DNA from 2 places in the Gordonia sp. J1A genome. Region 2 is predicted to be linked to the other one. Evidence: riboswitches for the same ligand, from Rfam matches in the RefSeq annotation. Region 2 holds a riboswitch; the other holds the start of a gene.
What was found. Region 2 has a riboswitch for cobalamin ahead of metE (5-methyltetrahydropteroyltriglutamate--homocysteine S-methyltransferase). Riboswitches for the same ligand answer to the same signal wherever they lie in the genome.

Region 1 (7,116 bases), 1.1 Mb from region 2:
CGCGTAGAGCACCCAGCGAGTGCGGGCCACGTGAGTGCCCAGGCTCGCGGCGGCGCGTTCACCGAAGGCGAAGGCGTCCAGCGTTCGGGCGTGGGCCAGCACGGCGACGATCGTGCACACGGTGACGATCGCGGTCAGCGCGAGGGTGTTCCAGCGGATGCCGGCCACCGACCCCATCGACCAGAACATGACGCGGTCGGCGGTGCCGTGCGGGCCGAAGTAGATCAACGCCGAACTCAGCGCCGCGGCGAGTTGCCCGACGGCGACGCCGGCCAGGATCAGTCTGCCCGGAAGCAGCGCGCCCCCGCGCGTGACCGCGATCGCGAACACCAGCAGCAGCGCACCCATCGCCCCCAGAAACGCTGCGACGGAGACCACTGAGCCACCGGCCATGCTGCCCATGCCGACTCCCGTGCTCAACACCACCACGGCGCCGAGAGACGCACCGCCGGACATCCCGAGGATGTACGGGTCGGCCAGCTGGTTGCCCGTCAACGACTGCAGGACGGTGCCGCAGACCGCCAGGCCCGCACCGATGAGTGCCGCTCCGACCACCCGCGGCAGCCGCAGCTGAACGACGATGTTCTCGTCGAGCACATCGGACGTGCCGATGCCCACGCTGCTGCCGAGCGCTCGCACCACTGTGCCCAGCGGCAGATCGGCCGATCCGACCACGATTCCCAGCGCCATGCTGATCAGCAGCAGGATCGTCAGTCCGGCCAGCCAACCCGCCAGGGCCGGTGTACCGCGGAGCCGTTCGCGCACGCGCCGACTACTTCGCGAACGCGTCCGACAGCTTGGCGGCGCCGTCGATCAGCCGCGGACCGGGGGTGCTCTCAGCGAACGGGATCACCACGAACGATCCCTTCGCGACGGCCTTCAGGTCCTTGAGCGCCGGGTCGGACTCCAGATACTTCCGCTTGGCGGCGGCCGGATCCCAGTCGGCGTCCACCAGGACGATCACGTCCGGATCGGCTTTGAGCACCGCCTCCCAGCCGGTCTCGGCCCAGTTGCCGGAGAGATCCCCGAAGACGTTCTTCGCGCCGACGGCGTCGATCACCAATTGCGGCCCGCCGTCGCCGGCACCGACGAAGGGCTTGTCGGTCGAGGAATCCCACCACAGAACCGTCTTGCCCCGTCCGGCCGACTTCGCGGTGAGGTCGGCGAGCTTCGCGCGCATGTCGGCGTTCACCCGGTCGGCATCGGCCGTCCGTCCGAAGAGCACGCCGTAGTCGCTGGTCTCACCGGCCACCGCGTCCCAGGACGAGGCCGGACGCTTCGACTTGTCCTCACAGCCGAAGGGGGACACGTAGGTCGCCACACCGAGGTCGTCGAACGACTGCCGGCTTCCCAGCGCCTTGTCGTCGAAGGCGCTGCTGTACGACGCGGCGATCAGGTCGGGGTGCTTCTCGAGGACCGCTTCGCGGGTGGGGTACTTCTCCGACAGCACCGGGATCTCGCCGTAGGCTGCGGCCCATTGCGGGGCGATGGCGCTGTCGAGGTAGGCGGTGCCGACCAGTTGCCCGCCGGCGCCGACGGCCAGGGCCGACTCGGTGGCCCCCTGGTTGACGGTGATGGCCGCGTCGGCCGGCTTCTTCAGGGTGACGGTGCGGCCGCAGTTCTGCAGGCTGATCGCCGAGCCGTCGGCGCCGGATGCGGGATCGTCGCCGGAACAGGCGGAGACGGTGAGGACGGTGCCGGCGACCGCCAGGATCACCGCGTTCTTCAGGGTGCGCAATGCGACCCCCTTTCCAGATACTCGTGGAACTTCGGGGTACGCCGCGGCCGGTCTCCTGGCTACACAGGACTGCCGGCGGTCGCACCTTCCCAGATGACGAGCACCCAGTGGCTGGAGTCCTGCACTCCCGGCGACTTCCGGACCTGTTCACAGTGGCGAGTACCGCGCCGGCTTCTCACCGGACTTCCCGAGCACCGTGACGTATCGCCCGAGTGTATCCGGGCACGGCCGGGACACTCGGGCGACCTCGAATCAGGCGGGGTCTTTGAAGTACACGAGCTGGTGCGTGGTCGCGAGGAGCACCTCGCCCGACCAGAGCTGTCCGTACTGGTCGAAATGACCGTGCCCGAACCGGGCGGCGCGCGCCGTCGCGAGGACGTGTCCGGTTCCATGCGCCTCGAGTTCCTGCGCGGTGGCGTGGAAATACGTGGTCAGGGTGATGGTGCCCGCCGGCATGTAGGTTCCGTGCCGGAGAAAGACACGAGGGTAGAAGACGTCGGTCATCGCGGTGAGCGCCGGGAAGTCGAGCGGCCGCTCGGGCCGGTCGCGCAGCCACAGCGTCGACGTCGAGTCGGCGTCGTTCCTCCCGTCCATGCCGCCCGCGACGAACCGCTTGTCGTAGTTCTTGGCCCAGGCGATGAAGTCCACGTACTCGCTGACCTCGACCTCCTCGGCGGGCGGTGCGGCCGGAGGCGTCGGCTCGGTGTCGGACCAGGTGTCACGGGCGACGCCGAAGACCGCGGTGCCGGTGGCCGCCACCTGTCCGGATTGGCTGATCGTCACCACCCAGTGCTGATTGGTGCGGTTGGTCCGGACGGGCCGCAGGTCGAGATCCCACTGTCCTTCGGCGATCGGTGCCGCGTAATTGATGGTCAGCGCGAGCGGATCGCCGAGGACGTCGGGCCGCTGCTGGATGCCGTTGACGACGGTCGCGGCCGTGATGCCGCCGAACGGGCCGACCATGTTGTTGTACGCGGGATGCGTCTGCGCGCGGACCACATGGTCCGACGCCGTGGGCGTGAGGGCGATGGCCTCATCGAAAACGTGAGTCATGCGTCGACGGTAACAGAACGATCGTTCTACTCACGCGTACCCTGGGTGCATGGCAACACTCCCCGTCCGCGACCGACTGCTCCTGTCGGCGACTCAGCTGCTCCGGAGCAAGGGAGCCGACGGATTCGGAATGTCGGAGCTCATGGAGCACAGCGGCGTGGCGCGGCGCTCGATGTACCAGCACTTCCCCCGCGGCAAGGCGCAACTGCTGGAGCAGGCCACCGACGAGGCGGGCAGGCACGCCTCGTCGCGCCTCGCGGCCGCACTGTACGGCCGGACCGCTGTGGAGGGTCTGATCGTCATCGTGGACGAGTGGAAGCAGATCCTGGTGCGCCACGACTACCGCCTCGGCTGCCCCCTGGTGGCCGCCTCCACCTCCGCCGCGGAGTACCCGGGTGCGGCCGAGCGCGCCGCCACGGCTTTCCAAACGCTGGCGGGCCAGATCGCCGCATCCTTCGAGGCCGACGGACTGGCCGCGGACGCCGCCCGACGCGCCGGCGACATGCTGGTGGCAGCCCTCGAAGGCGCCATCATCACCTCTCGCGCCACCCGTTCCACCGCACCGCTCGACGCCTTGTCGGCACACATCCGCGACACGTGGGGCTGAGCCCTCCGATATTCGATCGACAGACCTCCGCCAGCCCTGTACAAAAGTACATGTACATTCGTACAGAATTGTGAGGGAGTCATGGCCAAGCACGACCCGGAGGCACGGCGGGCGGCGATTCTCGCCGCGGCGGCGGATCTGGTGGTCGAACTCGGACCGGCCGCGCTGACGCACCGCCGCGTCGCCGAGCGTGCGGGTGTGCCGTTGGGATCGACGACCCAGTACTTCACCTCCATCGACGACCTGCGCACCCAGGCCCTGGAGCGGCTCGCCGCGGAGGTCGACGAAGACCTGGCCGCCGTGCGGAGCAGCCTGGTCGCGGCCGGCGGGTCAGCGGAAGCGCTGGTGGATCAGATTCACGACTACCTCGCCGACAGCCGCGCCATCGCGGCCGACGTCTCGCTGATGTCGGCGGGCCTGTTCGATCCCGAGTTGCGCGCGCTGTCGCTCCGCTGGCAGACCAATCTCGTCGAGATCTTGAGCGATTACGTCGGACCCGACAACGCGCTCGCCCTCGCGATCGTCTCCGACGGTGTCGTGATGCACGCGGCATTGCACAACACCGTCGTCTCCAAAGACTTCCTGCACACTCTCGTCGCGCCGTTCATGGCGCAGAAAAGACAATCGTGATGACTGCCTCACCCACCACGGGGAGCACCGGCTACTCCACCGTCCGCGCCTGGCTCGCGACCGCTGTGTTGAGTGCGAGCCTGCTCGTGATCGTGATGGATATGACGATCCTGAACATCGCTCTTCCCGCGATGTCGGCCGACTTGGAGCCCACCGCCTCCCAGCTGCTGTGGATCGTCGACGTCTACTCGCTGGTGCTCGCCGGGCTGCTCGTCCCGGCCGCATCGCTGGCCGACCGCTGGGGACGCAAGCGGATGCTGTTGGCCGGGTACGCCGTCTTCGGCGCCGCATCGCTGCTCGTCCTGGTCGCCGAGTCGGCGACCGCGGTGATCGCCATCCGCGCCCTCCTCGGCATCGGCGGCGCGTTCATCATGCCGACCACACTGTCGACGATCCGCGTCCTGTTCACCGACGCGCGCCGGCGGGCGCGCGCACTCGCGGTGTGGTCGTCGGTCGCCGGTCTCGGTGCGGCGATCGGCCCGCTGGTCGGCGGTTTCCTGGTGGAGCACTTCTCCTGGCAGTCGGCTTTCCTGGTCAACGCTCCGCTGATGGCGCTGGCCGTGGTCGCCGGGGTCTTCCTGCTCCCCGAGTCGCGGTCGGCCGACCCGGGAGTCTGGGACTGGCTGGGCATCGCCCTCTCGTTCTCCGGCATGGTGCTCCTGATGTGGTCGGTGAAGCACTTCGGTGCCGAATCGAGTCTGCTGGTCCCCGAGGGCTGGGCCGCGTTCGCCGCAGGAGTGCTGCTGCTGACCGTCTTCGTCCGCCGCAGTCTGCGCCAGGACCGGCCGATGCTCGACGTCGGACTGTTCCGCAGCCGCGTCTTCACCGGCGGTATCGCCGGCGCCCTCGGCTCGATGTTCGCGATGGCCGCGGCCCTGCTGCTGCTCGCCCAGTGGCTGCAGTCGGTAGAGGGCAGTTCACCGATCCGTGCCGGCCTGCAGCTGGTCCCGCTCGCTGTCGCCTCGGCCGCCGCGTCGCTCGCCGCACCGCGTCTGGCCGAACGCATCGGTCCGCGAATCGTCACTGCCGGCGGCATCGCGGTGGCCGGCATCGGCATGATCGCCGTGTACCTGATCCCCGGAGAGCTGCACTACGCGTCGGCCGTCGTGTCGTTGATCCTGGTGGGTGTCGGCATCGGATCGCTGGCGATCGGCTCGGCGCTGATCATGTCGGGCAGCCCCGAGAACCGCGCGGGCAACGCCGCCGCGATGGAGGAGACCTCCTACGAACTCGGCAGCGTCATCGGTGTCGCGCTCCTCGGCAGCGTCGCCGCGGTGCTCTATCGCAGCCGGCTCGACGAGTCCGGCGCGCTGGACGACCTCGATCCCCGATTGCACGACGCGGCCCGCGAGTCGATCGGGTCCGCGGCGGGCGTCGCCGATCAGCTGCACATGCCGAACCTGGCACAGCAAGCCGGTACCGCGTTCACCGATTCGCTGCAGATCACCAGCCTCACCGGCGGTCTCATCATGCTGGCGGTCGCCGCGGCGGTGTACGCCCTGGTCCCTGCGGGTACGCGTATCGACGCCGAGGTGGTCGAGGGATGAGCCGGACCCGGGGTCGTCTCCCCGTGACGATCTGAAAACGCGTGCCGGCCTCCGGTCGCGGAAGGTCGTCGCGACCGGAGCCCGATGGTAGATTCGCCGCGTGTCGACGGCGAGGTCTCTCCCCGAACCGGTCCGCGGACGGCTCAGTGACGGACGCGAGATACTGCTGTTCGACGACGGCGAGGCCTCCGTCCTGCGCCCCGACCGCCGCGACCTGCCGACGGATCGCGGTGCGACCGTCCGCCGAGACCCCGTCACGGACGACTGGGTGATCGTGGCGCCCGCGCGCCAGGACCGTACCCATCTGCCGCCGCGGCGGCAGTGCCCGCTGTGCCCCGACCCGGAGGGGCTCCGAAGCGAGATCCCCGCGTCGGACTACGGGGTGGCGGTGTTCGAGAATCGCTTCCCGTCGCTCGCCGCACCACCGGAGCATGCCGGTGCCGGAGCGTCGCCGCCGGCGAGCGACGCTCCGCTGCGGACCGAGATTCCGGGCACCGGCCGCTGCGAGGTGGTCTGCTTCACCAGCGACCACGACGGTTCGTTCGGCGCACTCCCCGAACGCCGCGCCCGCCTGGTCCTCGACGCTCTGGCGCACCGGACCGCCGAGCTCATGGCGTTGGACGGCGTGCGCGAGGTCCATTGTTTCGAGAATCGCGGCGACGAGATCGGCGTGACCCTCGGTCACCCGCACGGCCAGATCTACGCCTACCCGTTCCGTACCCGCCGCACCGAATCGATGCTGCGGTCGGCCGGTCGGTATCGGCGCGAGCACTCCGCAGACCTCTTCGAAGCGATCCTCGCCCGCGAACTCGAAGACGGCGAGCGAATTCTCCTGTCGACCGCGCACACCACCGCGTTCGTACCGTTCGCGGCGCGCTGGCCGGTGGAGGTGCACGTCTACCCGAACCGGCACGTCCGCGGTCTCGGCGAACTCACCGACCGGGAGGCCGACGACCTCGCGCGGACCCAGCTCGCGGTCCTTCGAGCCTGCGACGCCCTGTACGACGCCCCGCTGCCCTACGTCGCGTCGTGGCATCAGTATCCGGCCGACGCGGCCGAGGGCTACCTGCACGCCGAGATCTTCTCGATCCGCCGCAGCGCCCACAGACTCAAATACCTGGCCGGGTCCGAGTCGGCGCGCGATGCCTTCATCACGGACAAGACCCCCGAGGACATCGCCGAGCAATTGCGTGCGGCGCTCGGCCGACAGGCGGACCATGGCAGACATGCCTGAGGGATCGGCCGGCAGCACCTCGCCTCCCGGACCGCGGTCGCGGGAGCCGGAGGTGCGCGCATATGCGCCGGGCCGCGTCAATCTGATCGGTGAGCACACGGACTACAACGACGGGCTGGCGCTGTCGATCGCGCTGCAGCTCGGGACCACGGTGAGCTTCCGGCCGGACCCGGCCGCCGAATCGGTCGTCGTCTCCTCCGACCTCGCGCCCGGCCGGGCCGGCGTGCCCATCGACACCGCTCCCGACGATGACGCGGCGCACGGCACCCGGGTGACCGGCTGGGCGTCGTATGTGGCGGGCTGTGTC
Region 2 (7,116 bases):
GCGCTCGAGCTCCTCGGCGTCGGCGATCCGGTCGAGTACATCCGAGCCGCCGACGCCGCGTGGGCCGACGAGTCGCGTCTCACGTGGGCGGTGTGCGTCCCCACCACCGGAGAACTCGCGGCGCTGATCGGCGTCGACGCCGCCGGGTCGGTGGCCAGCCTCGCCCGCGACGGCTACGACGCCGCGCTCGCGGCCGCGGTCGATCCCGCCACCCGTTGCGCGAGCGCACTGCTCGACGTCGAAGCGGCGGCTCTGCGCTCCGGACTGCCGGGCCGCTGACCCGGACGCCGCGCATCCAGGTCGCCGCGCATTCAGGCCGGCGCTCAGAGGGGCGAGTCGGCGGGGTTCCCGAGATCGGTGCAGTCGACCAGCACCATGTCGTCGCGGTGCGCGACGAGATACCGCACGGCAGGCAGTCCCGCCCCCAGCTCCGCGATGGCCTCGCGAACGCGTTCGGCTCCCAGGTAGAAGGGTTGGGCGGGACGGCCGCCGAACGCCGCGCGGCACAGACTCGTCGGGCAGTCGGCGGCGGCCTCGATGACGCGTGCGACGGCGATCGAACCGGCATCCGGGCTGTCGAGGGTCTGGATCACCGCCCCCGCCAGACTCGGATGCTGATCGACGAACTTCAGCGCCGCACTCGAGCAGGCGTCGAGACTGTCGTACCACTCGGGGAGATAGAGCGTCGTCGACGAGGTGTCGGGCGCCGGAACCACGCGGGCGCCGAGCGCCACATAGATGTCCTTGCAGCCGCCGGCGCCCAGACTTGACACGCAGGCCATCAGTCGCTGTTCTGTCGGAACATCGCCGTCACCTGCGGGATTCCGCTCGTCTCCACGGGCTACGAGGATGATCCCAGCGACCGGATGAGCCGGTCCGCCGGAGTTAAAATCACCGCCGGATCCCATGCTGCCCAATGGTACCCGGTCCTTTACCATCGATAACTGCAACTGGTTCGCCCGGCCGGGATCACTATGGAGCCCCTGCTTCCCGCCGGGCGTCGACGCGAGTTCGCTGCCGACGGCAGCGACCGCCCGCGAAGAGGGAATCCGGTGAGACTCCGGAGCTGACCCGCAGCGGTATGTCGGAACGACCGCCGTCACACGCACTGGGACCGCCCCGCCCGAGCCACGGCTCACCGGCGGCGGCGCCTGGGAAGCGACGGCCAGTAGAAGCGGGCTCCATTCCTGGCCCGCGCGCCGACGAGCCCGAAGACCTGCCGGATGTATCGAGCGCATCCGCGCCCGGTGGCTGTCCGCCTCGAGGAAACGGGCGACTGACGAACTGCGGTTCGCAGCGCCCGGTATGGCGACGGCTCGAACTACTCATGCAGGAGAAGAACACGTCATGTCCGATGACACGACTATCACCACCGACACCAGAACCACCGACTCGGCGGGCTTCACGGCCACCGTCCCCGGCGTCGCCCGGATCGGCGCCAACCGGGAGCTCAAGCGCGCGGTCGAAGCCTATTGGGCGGGCCGGATCGACGCCGCCGCACTCACCCGGGTCGCAACGGGCATCCGCCGCGACAGCTGGAGCAGACTGATCGACGCCGGTTTCGACTCGGTGCCCGTCAACACGTTCTCGTACTACGACCAGGTGCTCGACACCGCTGTGATGCTCGGCGCGCTGCCACCGCGAGTGGCGGCGATCGACGATCCGCTGGACCGCTACTTCGCCGCCGCCCGCGGCACCGCCGGCGGCCCGGGCCCCGACATCGCACCGCTGGAGATGACCAAGTGGTTCGACACCAACTACCACTATCTGGTTCCGGAGATCGGTCCGGACACCGAGTTCACCCTCGACCCGGGCACAGTCCTCGATGAGATCGCTCAGGCGCAGGCTCAGGGCGTGCCCGCCCGTCCCGTGGTGATCGGACCGATCACCTTCCTCGCGCTCGCCAAGGCGGTCGACGGCGGCCCGACACCGCTGACCCGCATCGACGATCTCCTGCCGCTCTACACCGAGCTCCTCGGCCGCCTGGCCCAGACCGGTGTCGACTGGGTCCAGATCGACGAACCCACGCTGGTGACCGATCAGGCCGACGGTCTCACCGACCTGGCCGAACGCGTCTACGGTGTGCTGTCGGCTGTCCGGACGCGCCCGCGGATCCTGGTGCAGACGTACTTCGGCGATGCGGGCGACCGTCTCGCGGCACTGGCGCGGACCGAGGTGGAGGGCGTCGGAGTGGACCTGGTGACCGGCTCTCCGAACACCGTCCGCACGGCCGATCTGACCGGAAAACTGGTAGTCGCCGGCGTGGTGGACGGCCGCAACGTCTGGCGCACCGACCTCGACGCGGCGCTGGCCGCGCTCGAGTCGCTGCGCGCGCACGCCGGTGCCCTCGCGGTCTCGACCTCGTGTTCCACACTGCACGTCCCGTACACCGTGCGCGGCGAGTTCGAACTCGACCCGGTGCTGCACGGATGGCTGGCCTTCGCCGAAGAGAAGTTCGGCGAGGTGGCCGCGCTCGCTCGGGCCCTGGCGCACGGCCGGGACGACCAGGCGTGCCGGTTCGAGGCGGCGCGCGCGGCACTGGCGTCCCGGGCAGCGGACCCGCGCGTACACGTCGCCGCGGTCCGCGAACGCCTCGCCGGGCTCACTCCGGCCGACTGGACCCGCTCGCCCGCGCCCGACCGCCGTGAGGCGCAGGACGCCGCGCTCGGCCTGCCCGTCCTGCCGACCACGACCATCGGCTCGTACCCGCAGACGGTCGAGATCCGCAAGGCGCGCCTCGCGCTGCGCAACGGAACCATCGACTCGGCGGCCTACCGGTCCCGGATGGAGCAGGAGATCGCCGCGGTGATCGCCCTGCAGGAGCAGGTGGGTCTGGACGTCCTCGTCCACGGGGAACCCGAGCGGAACGACATGGTCCAGTACTTCGCCGAACAACTCGACGGCTTCTTCGCGACGGCCGCCGGCTGGGTCCAGTCGTACGGGTCACGCTGCGTCCGGCCGCCGATCCTGTTCGGCGACGTCCGGCGGTCGTCGCCGATGACGGTCGGCTGGATCACCTACGCGCAGTCCCTGACCGAGAAGCCGGTCAAGGGCATGCTCACCGGCCCGGTGACGATCCTCGCGTGGTCGTTCGTCCGCGACGACCAGCCGCTCGCCGAGACCGCGCGTCAGGTGGCTCTCGCGATCCGGGACGAGACCACCGATCTCGAGCGCGCGGGGGTACCGATCATCCAGGTCGACGAACCGGCACTGCGCGAACTGCTGCCGCTGCGGACCGCCGACCGCGCGGCGTACCTCGACTGGGCGGTGACCGCCTTTCGTATCGCCACCGGCGGGGTCGGCGACGCCACCGCGATCCACACGCATCTGTGCTACTCGGAGTTCGGCGAGGTGATCGGTGCAATCGCCGCGCTCGACGCGGACGTCACCTCCATCGAGGCGGCGCGCTCCCATATGGAGGTCCTCGACGACCTCGACGCGGCAGGCTTCGCCGCCCAGGTGGGTCCGGGCGTCTACGACATCCATTCGCCACGCGTGCCGGCCGCCGATGAGATGGCCGCGTCGCTGCGTGAAGCGCTCGACGCGGTGCGCGCCGACCGGCTGTGGGTCAATCCCGACTGCGGGCTCAAGACCCGCCGCACCGACGAGGTCACCGCCGCGCTGCGGAACATGGTCGACGCCGCCCGCCGGGTCCGCGAGGAGATCGCCGCCGATCGGGCCACGGTGCCCGCCACCTGATCGCGACCGGATCCATCGGACACCGCTCACCGGTGACCGATGGATCCGGTGCGGCCCGTCCTGCCTCCGGTACCGCCGCGTCCGAACTACAGTGGGAGCCGCCCGATTCCCCGACCGGCGGTTCCCGCGACAAGAGGTGGAGACGATGCTCAGATGGTTGGCTGTTGCCGCGACGTGGGTTCTCGCCGCGGTGTCCTCGACGCTCGTCCTGGTCTCCCCGTGGTGGCTATTCGTCACCGGCGTCCTCGCCTTCATCGCGCTGGTCGGCACGTACGACCTGGTGCAGGCCCGCCACAGCATTCTGCGGAACTATCCGGTGCTCGGGCATTTCCGCTTCCTCATGGAGAGCATCCGGCCGGAGATCCAGCAGTACTTCATCGAACGCGACACCGACGGGACCCCGTTCGACCGGGAGACGCGCACCACGATCTACGAACGCGCCAAGGACGTCAAGGACGTCGACCCGTTCGGCACCCAGCGCGATCCGACGGTGATCGGATACGAGTACGTGCGGCACTCGATCGTCGCGCACTCCGCCACCGACGAGACCCCCACCGTGCGGATCGGCGGGCCGGCGTGCACTCAGCCGTACGACATGGCGATGTACAACGTGTCCGCGATGAGCTTCGGCGCGCTGTCGGCGAATGCGATCCTGGCACTCAACGGCGGTGCCGCCAAAGGCGGCTTCGCACACGACACCGGTGAGGGTGGGCTCAGCTCCTACCATCTGCGGCCCGGGGGCGATCTGATCTGGGAGATCGGCACGGGTTATTTCGGCTGCCGCACCCCCGACGGGCACTTCGACCCCGAGCAGTTCCGTGCCAAGGCATCGAACCCGCAGGTCAAGTGCATTTCGATCAAGCTGTCCCAGGGGGCCAAACCCGGTCTCGGCGGAGTGATGCCCGGCCCCAAGGTGACGGCCGAGATCGCGCAGATTCGGGGTGTCCCCGCCGGGCGGTCCGTCGTCTCACCGCCCTCGCACAACGCTTTCCACACCCCCGTCGGGCTGTGCGAGTTCATCGGCCGTCTGCGCGACCTGTCGGGCGGCAAGCCGGTCGGCTTCAAACTGTGCGTCGGTTCGCGCAGTGAGCTCCTCGGCATCTGCAAGGCCATCCGCCAGACCGGGATCGCACCCGATTTCATCATCGTCGACGGGGCCGAGGGCGGCACCGGGGCCGCGCCGGTGGAATTCGAGGACAACGTCGGGACCCCGCTGACCGAAGGCCTGATGACGGTACACAACGCACTGGTCGGCACCGGTCTGCGCGACCAGATCCGGATCGGCGCGTCGGGCAAGATCACCAACGGCATCGACATCGTCAAGCGCGTAATCCAGGGCGCCGATTTCACCCTCGCGGCGAGGGCGATGATGATGGCCGTCGGATGCATTCAGGCGCAGCAGTGCCACACCAACAAGTGCCCGGTCGGCGTCGCCACCCAGGATCCGAAGCGAGCCCGCGCACTCGACGTGCCCGACAAGACCGAACGGGTCTACAACCTGCAGCGCCACGTCGTCGACAACGCCAAGCAGTTCGTCGCGTCGATGGGGCTGACGAGCTTCGACGATCTCCACCCGTCGATGCTGATGCGGACGGTGGGGCCGAACAGATCGAAGTCGTACGCGGAGATCTACGAGTGGCTCGCGCCGGGCGAACTGCTGACCCGCCCGCCGGAGTCGTGGCGCGAGGACTGGGAGTACGCGAGTGCGGAGTCCTTCGTCCTCACGAGTGCACACGAACCCGATCCGTCACACCGGCCGCCGAGCCACGGCAGCACCCAGCATCCGCTCGCGGTGTAGCCCCGCTCGCGGCGTTCTCAGCGCCAGGCGAACACCGGCTGTTCGAGATCGTGAACGCGGGTGTCCCGGCCGGCCAGTACCACCTCGGCGAACTGATACACGACCGCGGCCGTCGGCGCGTGGATCCGGGCGCCCGCGATGTTCAGCGCGACCAGGGTGCGCGGCGACTCCGGTATCCGGCTGAACACCGCCGGCCTGCGCAATTCGTCGAAGGACACGAAGAAGAGCTTGTCCACCTCGGCCGGACTCGGATGGACGGGCGGGTCGTCGTCCACCCAGCACACCACCGGTGTCATCAGATAGCCCGACCGCGTCTCGTAGTCGTCGAGAAGGCCGAGCACCGTCTCCTCACCGAGCTCGATCCCGATCTCCTCGTGCAGTTCGCGCAACGCGGCCCGGGTCGGCGTCTCGCCGGGATCGAGGCGTCCGCCCGGGAGCGCGAACTGATTGGAGTGGTTGCGCAGGGACGACGGCCGCCGGGCGATCCAGATCCCGTACTCCCCGCCGTGACGGACGACGGTGATGGCGACCGCCGAGTGCCGGAGCCTGCCCGCCGGGTCGTCGATGGTCCGGCGGGCCCAGCTCCCGATCCGCTCCCGTGCCAGTTGCCGCGTGATCTCCATGCCGTCATCTCTACCCGGTGCGGCGTCCCGAGGGCGGCTAACCGATCACCACGAGCAGGTCGCCGGGCGCCACCTCGGCGACCGCGTCGACGGCGACCCGCTCGACCACCCCACCGACGGGCGCGGTGATGGAGGCCTCCAACTTCATCGCCTCGATCGTCGCCACGGTCGATCCCGCGGTGACGCTGTCGCCCTCGGCCACGGTGACGGTGACGACGCCGGCGAAAGGCGCTCCGATCTGGCGCGGATCACTGCGGTCGGCGCGTTCGGCGACAGCTGCCGACGGCTCCACCGACCGGTCCTGGGCCGGCACCGGCCGCAGTGTCCCGTTCACCGTGAACAACACGGTGCGGCGGCCGAGGTCGTCGGGTTCGCCGACCGCTTCGAGACCGACGAGCATCTCGGTGCCGGGACCCAGTCGGACGCGATGCTCCTCGCCGGGCCGCAGACCGTAGAAGAACTCCGTCGCCGACAGCCGCGAGGTGTCGCCGAACGTCGCCCGATGGTCGCCGAACTCGGCCGCCGGACCGGGGAACAGCAGCCGGTCCAGAACCCGCCGCCTGCGCGGCCCGGATCGGGTGAGCGCCTCGCGATCGTCGGCCGCGAGGGCGGCGGTCGGCGGCGTGTGGGTCCGGCCCGCGAGGGCCTGCGTGCGCAACGGTTCCGGCCAACCGCCGGCGGGCTCTCCGAGATCGCCGGCGAGGAAGCCGATCACCGAGTCGGGGACATCGTGCGATGCGGGGTCGGCGGCGAACTCGGCAGCGGTGATCTGCTGCGCCACCAGGGCGAGATCGCCGACCACCTTCGACGACGGCGTCACCTTGATCGGCCGCCGCAACAGTGCGTCGGCGTCGGCGTAGGCCCGTTCCACCTCCTCGAAGCGGTGGCCGACGCCGAGGGAGATGGCCTGCTGCCGCAGATTCGACAGCTGTCCCCCGGGGATCTCGTGTTCGTAGACGCGTCCGGTCGCGGCTCCCACCCCGGACTCGAACGGCG

Region 1: it holds a riboswitch for cobalamin, as region 2 does, so the genes downstream of both, ACZ5QD_RS15455 (ABC transporter substrate-binding protein) here and metE (5-methyltetrahydropteroyltriglutamate--homocysteine S-methyltransferase) in region 2, are expected to answer to the same signal.

The regions. Positions count from the first base shown of each region.
Region 1 is NZ_AP041607.1:3,305,729-3,312,844, reverse strand. Features, by position in the region: gene ACZ5QD_RS15460 (FecCD family ABC transporter permease) at 1-765, opposite strand, end outside; gene ACZ5QD_RS15455 (ABC transporter substrate-binding protein) at 773-1,738, opposite strand; cobalamin riboswitch at 1,767-1,952, opposite strand; gene ACZ5QD_RS15450 (acyl-CoA thioesterase) at 1,991-2,791, opposite strand; gene ACZ5QD_RS15445 (TetR/AcrR family transcriptional regulator) at 2,841-3,398, shown strand; gene ACZ5QD_RS15440 (TetR/AcrR family transcriptional regulator) at 3,480-4,028, shown strand; gene ACZ5QD_RS15435 (MFS transporter) at 4,028-5,575, shown strand; gene galT (galactose-1-phosphate uridylyltransferase) at 5,676-6,809, shown strand; gene galK (galactokinase) at 6,802-7,116, shown strand, end outside.
Region 2 is NZ_AP041607.1:445,838-452,953, reverse strand. Features, by position in the region: gene ACZ5QD_RS02130 (hypothetical protein) at 1-279, shown strand, start outside; gene ACZ5QD_RS02125 (hypothetical protein) at 324-773, opposite strand; cobalamin riboswitch at 1,005-1,238, shown strand; gene metE (5-methyltetrahydropteroyltriglutamate--homocysteine S-methyltransferase) at 1,348-3,699, shown strand; gene ACZ5QD_RS02115 (FMN-binding glutamate synthase family protein) at 3,845-5,497, shown strand; gene ACZ5QD_RS02110 (NUDIX hydrolase) at 5,515-6,120, opposite strand; gene ACZ5QD_RS02105 (pyruvate carboxylase) at 6,158-7,116, opposite strand, start outside.